3 regions of the Rhizobium sp. 10N427 genome follow, and region 3 is predicted to be linked to each of the others. Evidence: riboswitches for the same ligand, from Rfam matches in the RefSeq annotation. Region 3 holds a riboswitch; each other region holds the start of a gene.

Region 1 (4,651 bases), on a different contig from region 3:
GCCTATAGTACAAAAATGGTCTTTTATTTCCTTGGGTAATATTGCAAGGATGATAGCGCTATCGGCCTTGGGGGGACGTTTTGCCGGACGAATACTTAGGCGCCAGAAATGCTGGCGTAGATGAAAGCGTGGAAGCGCCGCGACTGTTTAACCGTATCCTTCGATGGGGCGCCGAGCGGACCCTTTCCACGCAGTTCCTGATCGCCAGCAGCTTGGTTATTCTGATCGCCACGGTTTCTGCGGGCTATCTTACGACGCGGCTGGTTGCCGACAAAGCGCTCAGCGGAAAGGCCGGCACGACGGCCTTGCTGGTTCAGAGCCTGACTGAGGCTGAGGTGCAGGAACTGGGCGCCTCGACGCGCCTTAAGGCCGCCAGCATCGCTCATCTCGACGCGCTTTTCGGCGATGCGGATCTCCAGGCGCGTTTCCCGCATATCGAGATATGGGCGCCCGACGGGACTGTTGCCTATTCCCGGACCAAGCAGATGATCGGCCACCGCTTCAGTTTCCCCGAGGGCCTACAGCGCGCCTTGAAAGGCGAAATTGTTGCCGTCTATGCGGATCTTCATGCCGACGAGCATACGTTCCGCAACATCAATACCGAATATCTCGAAATCTACAGCCCGCTGCATGACCAGGCTTCGGGGCGGATCATCGGTGTGGCCGAGATCCATGAGGATCCGAGCGGTTTTGTCGATGAGCTCGCGCGGCTGAGGGTGGTCACCTGGACGACGGTGGCGCTGTTCTCCTTCGTCGTCATGCTCGGGCTGTTCCTGATCGTCAGGCGCGGCAGCCGGACGATCGAGCATCAGCGGCAGGTTCTGAGCCACCGCGCCGAGGAGGCAGAGTCCGCCTCGAAGGAATTGATGGAGCTGAGGGACACGGCGCGCCGGGCCTCCATGGAATTCGCCAACCTCAACGAGACCTTCATCCGCCGCATCGGCGCCGACCTGCATGACGGCCCGGTACAGCTGATGACACTGGCGATCCTGCAGCTCGACGAGCTGCGCGACCTGACCAAGAAGGATGAGCGCGCAAGGCTCCTCGACGAGACCAGCAAGACACTGGGTGAAGCGCTGATCGAGGCTCGGACGGTCACCAAATCGCTGCTCTTGCCGGAGATACTGCATCTCTGGGCAAAGGACGTGGTGGCCGAAGCGATCAGGCAGCATGAGGCGCGGACCAAGACCAAGGTCGCGTTTGTCTCCAGCGGCACCAATGCCGACCTGCCGCCGGCGCTGAAGACCTGCATCTACCGCTTCGTTCAGGAAGGGCTCAACAATGCCTACCGCCACGCTGGTGGCAACGGCCAGCGTGTCCGATGTCGGATCGACATGCCCGTCATCGCGATTTCGGTCGAGGATGACGGTTTGCCTTCCGGGACCGTGCCGTTTGCGGCGCGCGAGGGCGGAATGGGGCTCTATGGCCTCCGGCAGAGGATCGAGAGCTTCGGCGGCAAGCTTGCTGTCACCAAGCGGCCGGGGGGCGGCATGATCCTGGAGATGGTGCTGGAGCTGCAGCAGGCCGACGCAACTGGCCTATAAGGTGACGGACTATCCGAATTGATAACTGGCTGAAAGCATAGAGATCGAATAGACAGAAATCCGATGAAGTTAACCAAGCATTAAAATCCGTCTTTATGTTTGGCTCTGTTTACTTTAGAGCTATCGGAAAGAAGACGAGGGGGTTTATTCGTCATTATGTCTATCTCGGTCGCATTCGTTGATGATCATCCAATATTGTTGGATGGACTCGTTAATCTTTACTCGGCGAAGGAAGGTCTTCGGGTGACTGCCCGCGGGCAGAACGCCATCGACGCGCTGAAGATCGTCGAGGAGCACCGGCCCGACGTTCTTGTCACCGATCTCAGCATGCCGGGCGATACGCTGGCAGCACTCGAGCTGATCCAGAAGAATTACGAAGGCACCAAGGTCGTGGTCTTCACCGCCACCGCCAATATCGACACGGCGATTCAGGTCCTCAATCTCGGCGTCTGCGGCTATGTGCTGAAGGGTAGCACGGCGCGCGATCTGTATGAGGCGATCAAGACCGTGCATGACGGCAGCACCTTCATCACGCCGGGTTTCGCCACCAAGGTGATCCTGTCGATGAAGACGGCCGAGGTGCGCCGCAAGGCGCAGATGCAGAAGCGCCTGAGCGCCCGCGAGCAGCAGATCGTCAACTACCTGTTGCAGGGCAAGACCAACCGCGAAATCGCCAGCATGCTCGATATCAGCGAGAAGACCGTCAAGCACTACATGACGATCCTGATGCAGAAGCTCGATGCCCGCAATCGCGTCGAAGTGGTGCTTGCTGCCCAGAAGCTGCAGGCTCCCGTGGAGACCGGCGCGCCGTCCTCGATGCTGTTGTCGTAGTCGGCGAGTACAGCTAGCCGAGAAACAAAGACATAAACATATCTTTATGTCTATTGACGTGAGATCCGCGATGCGACATGCTCGTGTCATCGTGGTTCTGCGGACCTTTGGTCCGGAGCTAAGAGGGAATCCGGTGAAAATGCCGGAGCTGCCCCCGCAACTGTAAGCGGCGAGCGGCCGTCCACTCATGTCACTGGGGAAGACGCCCCGGGAAGACGGACGGCAGCGTTGACCCGCAAGCCAGGAGACCTGCCGCGATCGATAACGTCCACGGGCGGGGTGTCCGGTGTGCCGCTTTTGCGACCGGCACGCCTGTGTCCGCGCGCCGATGCGTCATCCCAAGCCTTGCCCACAACCCTCGGGGTAAGGAAACATGAGCATCAAGACTGCAAATCTCGGATTCCCGCGTATCGGAAAGCACCGCGAACTGAAGTTCGCGCTGGAAAGCTATTGGGCCGGAAAGTTTGATAGGGCAGCACTTCTCGACGTCGCCAAGGCATTGCGGGCCGAACATTGGGCCCTGCAGAAGGCCAAGGGAATCGATATCATTCCGTCCAACGACTTCTCCCTCTACGACCATGTGCTCGACACGGCGGTGATGGTCGGCGCCGTACCGGCCGAATATGGCTGGAAGGGCGGTCCCGTCGATCTCGACATCTATTTCGCCATGGCGCGCGGCTCAGTGGGCGCTGAGCACGGCGATTGCGGCCATGCGCATCATCATGAGGGCGTTCCGGCGCTCGAAATGACCAAGTGGTTCGATACCAACTACCACTACATGGTGCCGGAATTCACCCGCGACCAGCGCTTCGCGCTGACCGAAAACAAACCGCTGCAGATGTTCCGGGAGGCAAAGGCGCTCGGCATCCACACGCGCCCGGTCATTCTCGGCCCGGTGACGTTCCTGAAGCTCGGCAAGGCGACGCAGCCAGGCTTCGATCCGATCGAACTGCTCGACCGGTTGCTGCCTGTCTATGCGGGCATCCTCGCGGAGCTCAGCACTGCGGGCGCCGATTGGGTGCAGATCGACGAGCCAGCCCTGGTGCTCGATCTCGCAGACGCTGAGCGGTACGCGCTGACCACGGCCTACAGCGCGCTTCACCAGCTGGTTCCGAACCTGAAGATCATGATCGCCAGCTATTTCGGGGCATTGGGCGACAATCTCAAGACAGCAGCGGCGCTGCCGGTTGCCGGTCTGCACGTCGATCTGGTGCGCGCGCCCGAGCAGCTTGATGCGGTCGTATCGGCGGTGCCTGATGACCGGGTATTATCTCTCGGCGTCATCGATGGCCGCAACATCTGGCGCGCTGATCTTGAGAAACTGCTGGATCGGGTCGAGGCGCTTTCCAAAACGCGTCCAATCGAAATCGCGCCATCTTGCTCGCTTYTGCATGTGCCGATCGATCTTGCTCTCGAAACCGCTGTTGATGCCGAGGTCAGGGGATGGCTGGCTTTTGCCACGCAGAAGCTGGATGAGCTGGCGGTCCTCGGCCAGGCACTTTCGCAGGGGCGCGATTGCGTGACGGATGCCATCGGCAGCTCTTCGAGGGCCGCGGCCGCCCGCGCGGCATCGCCGAAGGTCAATGATCCCGCGGTCAGGCAGCGGATTGCAGCGATCGACGAGACCATGAAGCGCCGCAAGGCCGGCTTCGCCGAGCGCAAGGCGATCCAGCAGACGGATATCCGCTTGCCGCTGTTCCCAACGACGACGATCGGGTCCTTCCCGCAGACGTCTGAAGTCCGCAAGGCGCGTTCGGCACATGCGAAGGGAACGCTCAGCAATGCGGACTATGAGGCTTTCCTGCGCAAAGAGACCGAAGCAGCCATCCGCTGGCAGGAGGAAATCGGCCTTGATGTGCTCGTCCATGGCGAGTTCGAGCGCAACGACATGGTGCAGTATTTTGGCGAGCAGCTGTCGGGCTTTGCCTTCACGCAGCATGCGTGGGTACAGAGCTATGGCTCGCGCTATGTCCGTCCGCCGATCATCTTCGGCGATATCGCGCGGCCGAAGCCGATGACGACTGGCTGGTGGCAATATGCCCAGTCTCTGACGGACCGGCCGGTCAAGGGTATGCTGACTGGACCGGTGACGATCCTCAATTGGTCCTTCGTGCGCGACGATATCGCCCGAAGCGAATCATGCCGGCAGATCGCGCTGGCGATTCGCGACGAGGTCGGTGATCTCGAAAAGGCGGGTGCCAGGATGATCCAGATCGACGAGGCAGCACTTCGGGAAGGCTTGCCGCTGCGGCGCTCGCAGTGGAAGACCTATCTCG
Region 2 (4,651 bases), on a different contig from region 3:
TGCCGATTTTCGGGCCGAGGGATGGGATCGCGATCTGACCTCCCATGTCCGGCGCGGCGGCCGGGTGATCGGCATTTGCGGCGGTTACCAGATGCTCGGCCGCAAGGTGCACGATCCGCTCGGCATCGAGGGCGGAACGGCGGAGGTTGACGGGCTCGGCCTGCTCGACGTCGAAACCGTCATGGCGCCGGAGAAGACCGTTCGCAACAGCCATGCTGTTTCTGCCGAATATGGTACGCCGCTGTCAGGCTATCAGATCCATCTCGGCGTGACCGAGGGGGCGGATTGCAGCCGGCCGTCGGCCGTGGTGGACGGTGCCGCGGATGGTGCCGTATCTGCGGATGGACATATCGTCGGCACTTATCTTCACGGCCTGTTTTCCGCCGATGCCTATCGCAGCCGGTTGCTTCAGAGTTTCGGCCTTCACGGCGAAAGGCGCAATTACGCAGAAAGCGTCGATCGGGCGCTGGATGCTGTTGCGGCCGAACTGGAGGCGCATCTCGACCGTGACTGGCTCAAACGGCTGCTTGGCTAGATTTCCCCGGACATTTCGCGGCGCCGCCGGTCGAGCTCTTCGCTGTAGCGGCGCAGCGTGTGGCTTTCGCTGAGCTGGCCGACGACCTTGCGCTCGATCAGATTGTTCAGCACGGCGAGCGCTTCGCTCTCGCTCTTGTCGAAGATGGCGGCTGCCTGCTTGGCATTCATCTGCGGCTGCAGGAAATCGTTCTTGTAGCGCACGAAGCTCTCCAGCCCCTTGCCCTCGTCGTCGGTGGCGATCGGGTTGGCGTGGATTTCCGGCACTAGCACCAGACCGGCATATTTGCCTGAGTCATCGACAAGGATGACGCGTTGCGTGGCGCCGGCGGGAAAGGCCTTCTTGAACTCTTCGACAGTGGTTGCGGCATTGGCGGTCTTGACGTCGGCGCGCATCAGCTTGTCGACCGTCAGATTGCGGATCCAGCCGACATCGTGGGCGCTGCGGATGCTTTCGCCGCGCAGGTGGAAACGCCAGGTGGCGAAGGAGTAGCCGAAGGTGGTGCGCACGACGAGCGAGGACGTGATCACTGCGGCGAGCACCAATACGGTGATCGGGAAGTCGCCGGTGATTTCGAGCGCCAGAAAAGTCATCGTCAGCGGTCCGCCGATGATGGCGACGGCGAGTGAACTCATGCCGACGACGGCGTAGACTTCGGGTGTCAGCGAGGCATGCGCAAAGAACGGCGCGGAATAGGCAAAGAGCTTGCCGAGAAGCGCGCCCATGAACAGCGAGGCGAAGAACAGACCGCCCCTGAAGCCGGAGCCGATCGACACCGCGGATGCAAGCGACTTCAACAGCAGGATGCCGACGAGCGTCGGGATCGCCACCTGATGCGCCAGGTTGAGATGCAGGGCGCCGTGACCTGCCGAAAGCACCTGTGGAGAGATGGTGGCCAGCAGGCCGACGACGATGCCGCCGAGCGCCGGGCGTACCGGCGTCGGTACCGAACTCTTGCGGGCAAGTTCCTCGACAAAGGAAACGCCCTGCATGATCAGGATGCCGGCACCGGCGCAGCAGGCGCCAAGCAGAATGGCCGGCACATAATCGGCCGGCACCACAGTGCCGAATCTGCCGACGTCGATGGTGAAATCGTTGCCTGCGAGCAGCCGTGCCACCAGCGTCGAGAGCAGGGCAGAGACGACGACAGGTGTCAACGAGACGATGGTGTAGGTGCCGATGATCAGCTCGAACGCGTAGAAGGCGCCGGTTAGCGGGGCATTGAAGGCGGCGGCGATGGCGCCCGCCGCACCACAGCCGACGAGGACGCGCAAATCGGCGCGGCGCAGCTGCAGCTTGAGCCCCAGCTTCGAGGCCAGGCCCGCCGCCAGCTGCGTATAGCCGGCCTCGAGCCCGACCGATGCGCCGAAGCCATTGGAGATCAGGTTCTGGATGGCGACGATGATGCTGTCGGTCAGCGAGAGGCGGCCACCATGCAGCGCATTGGCCTCGATCGGGTCGACCATCGGCTTCTTGCGTGTCCTGCTGAGGATGAAGAGCAGCAAGCCGAGAAGCATGCCGCCGCAGACCGGTGCCAGGAGCAGCAGCAGCTTGTTGCTGATATCGGAGGAGCTGAGACGATCGACATCGCTGATGCCGAAGATCAGGCTGTGCATCTCCCGGGAGATCAGGCTCATGCCGGTGACCGCGCAGCCGGAGATGACGCCGACCGCGCCACCGGCGAAAACCATGCCCATTTCGTTCTGGCGCGCCAGCGCACGCAGCCGCGCCAAATCGAATTTGAGATGGCGCCGCGTCAGGCGGCCGATATCGGTTTTCGTGAGCATGATGACAGAACTAGGCGACGGGGAGCAGGATCAAGGAAGCGCGCGTTGTGCGCCGCATGATTTCGCGAGCAATTGCAGCAAAAGCGAGGCGACGGCAAGTGAAATTTGCACGTAAGTCAATGAATTTAATAGACTATCTGTTTGGTAGACTCAGTCGTGTTAAGACGGGGCATTTTCCATCGTGCCGGGCTCGATTGACTTCGCACTGCCGCACGCCTAACGATGAAATCAATAACGGATGGTTCCGGAGCGGTGATTGCCGCCCTGGATGAAAAGGGAATGTGACGGGGCGGACCCAAACCGGGCGTCTTCATCACAGCCGACCCCGCGACTGTAGAGCGGTCAGGGTCTTCCATCCGGTGCACCGGCACCACTGCCTGATCGCCGCATTCCGCGGCAGGGCGGTGGCTCAAGGACACCGGAAAAGCCACTGGAATGCATCGTGATCAGCAGGGGCTGGACGCCTCCATTTCTACGAATCGTCCGCCTTTTCACGAGAATGCAGCCGGGAAGGCGAGGAAGATCCGCTGGCACGATCAGGGATGGCCTTGCGCCATCCCTGTCGGGGCCTCGAACCGCGAGCCAGGAGACCTGCCAACCGTGCCGGGCGAAGAGCCCACCCAAGGGCAATCCTGTCCGCTGCCAGCACGGAGGTTGTCATGGCTGAAACGAATAGTTCGGTGCTGTTTTCAGCACGATGGAAGGGCGAGGCGCCTCGGTCTTCTGGCGTGGCGCAGGCTCCCATCTCTGCCCTCATTCCTGTGCTTGTCACAGGAATCCATTCGCCGCGCGTCTGCGCGGCGGAGAGACTTCTCCTCCAAAGCACCAGAGTCATTCACGGCGCGGACGCGCCGTGGCTGGATTCCTGTGACGAGCACAGGAATGAGGGACGTGGGTGTGGCGGACGCCAATACGCTGATGCCGGAGCCATCCTCACATGAGCAGCACCACCTTCGTGCTCGGCGGCGCCCGTTCGGGAAAATCCCGTTTCGCAGAGCAGCTGATCGCCGATAGCGGCCTCGAGCGCCACTATATCGCCACCGGGCGGGCCTGGGATGACGAGATGCGGGCGCGGATTGCCGCTCACAGGGACGATCGCGGGCCATCCTGGACGACGCATGAGGAGCCGCTGCAGCTTGTCGAATGCCTGTCGGCCATCGACGGTGAGGGGCGGGCGATCCTTGTCGATTGCCTGACGCTCTGGGTCACCAATCTGATGATGGGGGAGCGGGACATGGCGGCGGAATCGGCTGCCCTTGCAGCCTGGCTGCCGAAGGCCAGGGCTCGGATCGTGCTTGTTTCCAATGAAGTCGGCCTCGGGATCGTGCCCGAGAACCGGATGGCGCGGGATTTCCGCGATCATGCGGGGCGGCTGCACCAGATGATCGCGGCCGCTGCCGCGGACGTGTATTTTATCGCGGCCGGACTGCCGCTGAAAATGAAGGGTTGAAATTTATGAACCAGAAGATTCCTGCAACCGTGATCACCGGCTTTCTCGGCGCGGGCAAGACGACGATGATCCGCAACCTACTTTCCAACACCGGCGGCAAGAAGATCGCGCTGATCATCAATGAATTCGGCGATCTCGGCGTCGATGGCGACGTGCTGAAGGGCTGCGGCGCGGAGAACTGCACCGAGGATGATATCATCGAGCTCACCAACGGCTGCATCTGCTGCACCGTTGCCGACGATTTCATCCCGACGATGACCAAGCTGCTCGAGCGCGAGCAGCGCCCTGATCATATCGTCATCGAGACATCGGGCCTGGCGCTGCCGCAGCCGCTGGTCGCCGCCTTCAACTGGCCCGATATCCGCAGCGAAGTCACCGTCGATGGCGTGATCACCGTCGTCGATAGCGCAGCCGTTGCCGCCGGACGTTTCGCCGACGATCACGATGCCGTCGATGCGCGCCGCGCCGAAGACGAGTCGCTCGATCACGAGAGCCCGATCGAGGAGCTGTTCGAGGATCAGCTGACCTGCGCCGATCTGATTGTGCTCAACAAGACGGACTTGCTGGATGCCGCAGGCATTATCCGCGTCCGTGACGAAGTGGCGTCGCGCATTTCGCGGAAGCCTGCGCTGATCGAGGCGAAGAACGGCGACGTTCCGGCAAGCGTCTTGCTCGGCCTCGGCGTGGGTACCGAGGAAGATATTGCCAACCGTAAGTCCCATCACGAGCTGGAGCATGAGGACGGCACGCCGCATGACCATGACGAGTTCGACAGCTTCGTCGTCGAGCTCGGCGCGATTGCCGATACCGCCGGTTTCATCGAGAAGCTGAAGGGCGTGATTGCAGAGCACGACGTGCTGCGCCTGAAGGGCTTTGCCG
Region 3 (4,651 bases):
CTGCAGCGACCTGCAGGAATCGGAATCGCGGATGATCGACAACATCCACCACCTCCAGGACCGCCGCAACCAACTGCGGGAGGCCGGCGGCAGCGATGTCAACGAACGCCGCGAACTGATGGCCGCCCTCGACGATAACGGCTGCAACGACGATCCGGGTTATCAGCCGGACGAGCGCGCCTATGTCCCGGCGCCAAGCACCGAAGAACAGGCGATGCGCGGCGATACCTTCATTCCGCTCGGCAACGGCGAGGAAGGCAACACCCAATATGGCGTGCCGCGCGGCGAGATGATGTCGCATGTCAGCACCATGTGCGTACGCAGCTGCGATGGCGGCTTCTTCCCGATCAGCACCAATGCGACTTCGATCGATTTCAGCCGCGACGCCTCGACCTGCTCGAAAATGTGCCCGGGCATCGAGACCGAGCTTTTCTATCAGGACGTCTCCAACACCGACGCGGCCAACATGATCTCGGCCGCGACTGGCGCCCGCTACAGCGCCATGCCAAACGCCTTCGCCTACAAGAACCGGGCGCCCGGCGAGAAATCTTCCTGCACCTGCAATCTGACCGCCTATTACGAACAGATGCGCAAGAACCAGACGGTCAGCGCCCCGCCGCCAAAGGGCTCGATCACGACGATCACCACCAAGCCGCCGGCAACTGCTGCCCCCACACCGGCTGCGCCGCAGGCACAGGTACCCGACCGCCCCTACGACCCCGGAAACAGCAAGGTACGCCAGATAGGCCCGCAATTTCTCGCGGGCGACCAGGGCAGCATCGACCTGAAGAATCCGGCCACCTCAGGCCCGCAGCCGCAGCAGCAACAGCGGAATTAGCGGCGGCCCCAGCCATCGCGGAAGATCAGCTCGTCGAGCGGCAGCCGCTGCCGCCAGCCTTTGACGGCCAGCTCGGGCTCGCTATAGAGCGTATCGACATAGCCGATGCAGAGCCAGGCGACGATCTCGACATGCTCGGGCACGCCGAGAATGTCCTTGAGTTCGCTCTCATGGAAAATGCTGACCCAACCGACGCCGATGCCTTCGGCCCGTGCCGCGAGCCAGAGGTTCTGCACCGCACAGACGGTTGAATAGCTATCCATCCGCGGATTATGCGTGCGCCCCAGCACGACGTCACCGCTGCGTGACGGATCGCAGGTGATGCAGATGCCGAGCGGCGCCTTGAGGATGCCCTCCAGCTTCAGGGAACGGTATGTCGCCTGCCGCTCACCGTCGAACATCCCGGCCGCCTCGCGGTTCGCCCTGTCGAAGGCGTTCCAGACGCGCTGACGCACACCGGCATCTTCGACAACGATAAAATTCCAGGGCTGCATGAAGCCGACCGAGGGCGCGTGGTGTGCGGCCTCAAGCAGCCGCACCAGCACATCGGATGGGATGGGATCAGGCAGAAACTGGTCGCGCACATCGCGCCTGGTCATGATCGCCCGGTAGACGGCGTCGCGCTCGTCAGCGGAAAAGGCGGACGCGCCTTCAAGCGCATCCTTGTTCATGGGCCGCATCGTCAAATCCCCAACAACGCAACCGCCCCGCCGTCCGCGCGGGATCAGTCTATGATGCCAGGCCGGTCTTCTGACTTGGCGTCATCCGCCCGCCGCAGCCTTCCCGGTGTCAACCAGTGGCATGATGCGGCAGGCGTCGGCCTTACAGCGTTGGGCACGTTCCGGGCTTGCACCGGATTCCCGATTCTCCCGCGGCAAGCGGGCACCTGACGAAAGCCTCTTGCCCGCTTTTCAGAGAAGCTTCAAGTGGCCGGGAGATACCGGACATAGGCAAACTCGTCACCATCAGGTGACCAGCAGGGAACATTGATCGTGCCCTGCCCGCCGAACAGCTCGAAAAGCGTCGTCAGATTGCCGCCGTCCATATCCATCAACCGCAGGCGCACATGCAGGTCGCGCGGATGATCGAAGACGTCAGCGTCGTAGGAAAGCAGCAGCACCTTGTCGTTGGTGGGCGCCGGATGGGCAAACCAGTTGCCGTGATTGTCGTGCGTGACCTGCTCCAAACCGGTCCCATCGGGATGAATCCGCCAGATCTGCATCAGCCCGGTGCGGCTGGAATTAAAATAGATCCACTGCCCGTCAAAGGAATAATCCGGCCCGTCATTGCGCCCCTCGCCATGCGTCAGCCGCCGCTCGGCCCCGCCATCGACGGAAATCGTATAGATGTCGAAGAGATCGCCGCGGATGCCGCAATAGGCGAGTTCCTTTCCGTCAGGCGACCAGCCATGCCAATAGGATGGCAGGTTTTCGGTGATCTGTTTTGGCGCGCCGCCTTCCGAGGGCAGCGTATAGATGCAGGATTTGCCGTGCTCGGTCTTGTCGGAAATCACATACTGCTTTCCGTCGGGCGAAATGCCGTGATCGTTGTTGCAGGCAGTGGCAAAGCCGGTGTCGACCTGCTGCAGGCCGCCCTCACCATCCGGTGACAAGCGATACAGAAGGCCATCGCCGTTGAGCAGCAGGTAGCGGCCATCGGGCGAAAAATTCGGCGCCTCGATCAGCTGCTCCGTCTGGAACACGACCCGGCTCTTGGCCGTGCGGATGTTGTAGATCTCGACCGAACTGCGCATGCATGCCTCCCGCATTTGCTGCGGCCCGGCGCTTAGCCGTTCCGCTTCATTCTGATTTGCATGCGGTTTGTGCCATGCATCTGCGTTTCGATAAAGGCGCATCGCTTCAAAAGCGAGCTGAGGTTCGGAGCGCCGAAATGCTGCGCCTTGAACTCCGGATAGACCTGCCGCAACAGCGTTCCGAGTTCGGCGATATCGAGCCAGCCTTCGCCCTGCAGCTTGGCCGCCTGCAGCGCCTGGGTGATATAGGGCCGGATATTTGGAGAAGGCTGCAGCGCAATCACCTTCGGCAGCGCAAAGGTGGAATTCGCCTCACCAACATTCAGTTCGAAGAAATCATCGAAGGACTGCCGCAAAAGCGCCGATGCGTTGGGCGCGCCCAGTCCGATCGCCTGCTTGCCGCGCATGCGGATACGCATCGCCAGATGGCCGACATCGCGGTCGCTGCTGGCGATGCAGAAAAGATCGATCGCCGAACCGGCCAGATATTCCATTGCATCGATGGCAAGCAGGATATCCGCGCCGTTCTTGCTGGAATGGGAGCTGACAGCCGTCTGCAGGCTGAGTGCCTGACGTCCGGCCTCCGCGATCCACGGCTGCGCCGCCTCTTTCGTGAAGTCGCCGTAAGCCCGGCGCTCGATAAGGCGTCCGTATCCGCCGGCGATGCTGATGATCTCTCCCGCACAGCGCGCCGGCAGGTTTTCCGTATCGATGAAGACGGCGACCTTGGTTTCCCGCATGCTCAAACCTCCCGCGTTTCCAAAGCATAGAAACGCGAGAAGAGACTGCCGTCAGCAGCTTTCGGTTGATCGGGTTAACGATCGCTAACCACGATCCCTAAAACGGTTGGTGATCGGATAGCGGCGGTCGCGGCCGAAATTCTTCTTGGTGATCTTCACGCCTGGCGCCGACTGGCGGCGCTTGTATTCGGCGAGATAGAGCAGATGCTCGATCCGGTGCACCGTCGCGACATCGTGGCCGCGCGCGACGATCTCGTCGACGCCCATTTCCTTCTCGACGAGACATTCGAGAATGTCGTCGAGAACCGGATAAGGCGGCAGCGAATCCTGGTCGGTCTGGTCGGGCCGCAGTTCGGCGGAGGGCGCCTTGTCGATGATGTTCTGCGGGATCACCACGCCTGATGGTCCAAGCGCATCCGGCGGCACATGCGCATTGCGCCAGCGCGAGATCGCATAGACCTGCATCTTGTAGAGGTCCTTGATCGGATTGAAGCCGCCGTTCATGTCGCCGTAAAGCGTCGCATAGCCGACCGACATTTCCGACTTGTTGCCCGTCGTGACGACCATCGAGCCGAACTTGTTGGAGATCGCCATCAGGATCGTGCCGCGGGCGCGGCTCTGCAGGTTTTCTTCGGTGATACCGCTATCGGTGCCTTCGAAGAGGTCCGAGAGCGCCGAGGTAAAGCCTGTCACCGGCGCCTCGATCGGCACGATGTCGTAGCGGCAGCCGAGCGCCTTGGCGCATTCGGCAGCGTCCTTCAGCGAATCCTCGGACGTGTAGCGGTAGGGCAGCATGACGGTGCGCACCCGCTCCTCGCCCAGCGCATCGACGGCGATTGCCGCGCAGATCGCCGAGTCGATGCCGCCGGAGAGGCCAAGCACGACATTCTTGAAGCCGTTCTTGTTGACGTAGTCGCGGAAGCCAAGCAGGCAGGCGCGGTAATCGGCCTCTTCCTTCTCCGGAATATGCGACATCGGCCCTTCGCTGCAACGCCAGCCGTTGTCGCCGCGCTTCCAGGTGGTGACGGCAAGCGCCGGTTCGAACTGGCTCATCTGGAAGGCCAGCGACTTGTCGCCGTTGAAGGCAAAGCTCGCGCCGTCGAAGACCAGTTCGTCCTGGCCGCCGAGCTGGTTGGCGAAGATCAGCGGCAGGCCCGTTTCGATCACCTGCCGCAGTGCCACCTGATGGCGCACGTCCACCTTGCCGCGATAATAGGGCGAGCCATTCGGCACCAGCAGGATTTCGGCGCCGCTTTCGGCCAGCGTCTCGCAGACGCCGAGATCGTTCCAGATCTCCTCGCAGATCGGCACGCCGATCCT

The links. A riboswitch is a leader RNA that binds a small molecule or an ion and turns the genes downstream of it on or off. The one in region 3 is predicted to bind cobalamin.
Region 1: it holds a riboswitch for cobalamin, as region 3 does, so the genes downstream of both, metE (5-methyltetrahydropteroyltriglutamate--homocysteine S-methyltransferase) here and bluB (5,6-dimethylbenzimidazole synthase) in region 3, are expected to answer to the same signal.
Region 2: it holds a riboswitch for cobalamin, as region 3 does, so the genes downstream of both, cobU (bifunctional adenosylcobinamide kinase/adenosylcobinamide-phosphate guanylyltransferase) here and bluB (5,6-dimethylbenzimidazole synthase) in region 3, are expected to answer to the same signal.

The regions. Positions count from the first base shown of each region.
Region 1 covers NZ_JBFTID010000001.1:443,383-448,033, reverse strand. Annotated here, with positions in the region: gene AC1DIJ_RS01925 (sensor histidine kinase) at 129-1,544, shown strand; gene AC1DIJ_RS01920 (response regulator) at 1,701-2,375, shown strand; cobalamin riboswitch at 2,451-2,646, shown strand; gene metE (5-methyltetrahydropteroyltriglutamate--homocysteine S-methyltransferase) at 2,749-4,651, shown strand, end outside.
Region 2 covers NZ_JBFTID010000002.1:102,706-107,356, reverse strand. Annotated here, with positions in the region: gene AC1DIJ_RS04970 (cobyric acid synthase) at 1-535, shown strand, start outside; gene AC1DIJ_RS04965 (chloride channel protein) at 532-2,322, opposite strand; cobalamin riboswitch at 2,545-2,935, shown strand; gene cobU (bifunctional adenosylcobinamide kinase/adenosylcobinamide-phosphate guanylyltransferase) at 3,260-3,772, shown strand; gene cobW (cobalamin biosynthesis protein CobW) at 3,778-4,651, shown strand, end outside.
Region 3 covers NZ_JBFTID010000007.1:81,055-85,705, reverse strand. Annotated here, with positions in the region: gene AC1DIJ_RS16685 (DUF2865 domain-containing protein) at 1-838, shown strand, start outside; gene bluB (5,6-dimethylbenzimidazole synthase) at 835-1,518, opposite strand; cobalamin riboswitch at 1,562-1,743, opposite strand; gene AC1DIJ_RS16675 (TolB family protein) at 1,761-2,591, opposite strand; gene AC1DIJ_RS16670 (NYN domain-containing protein) at 2,624-3,331, opposite strand; gene AC1DIJ_RS16665 (NAD+ synthase) at 3,416-4,651, opposite strand, start outside.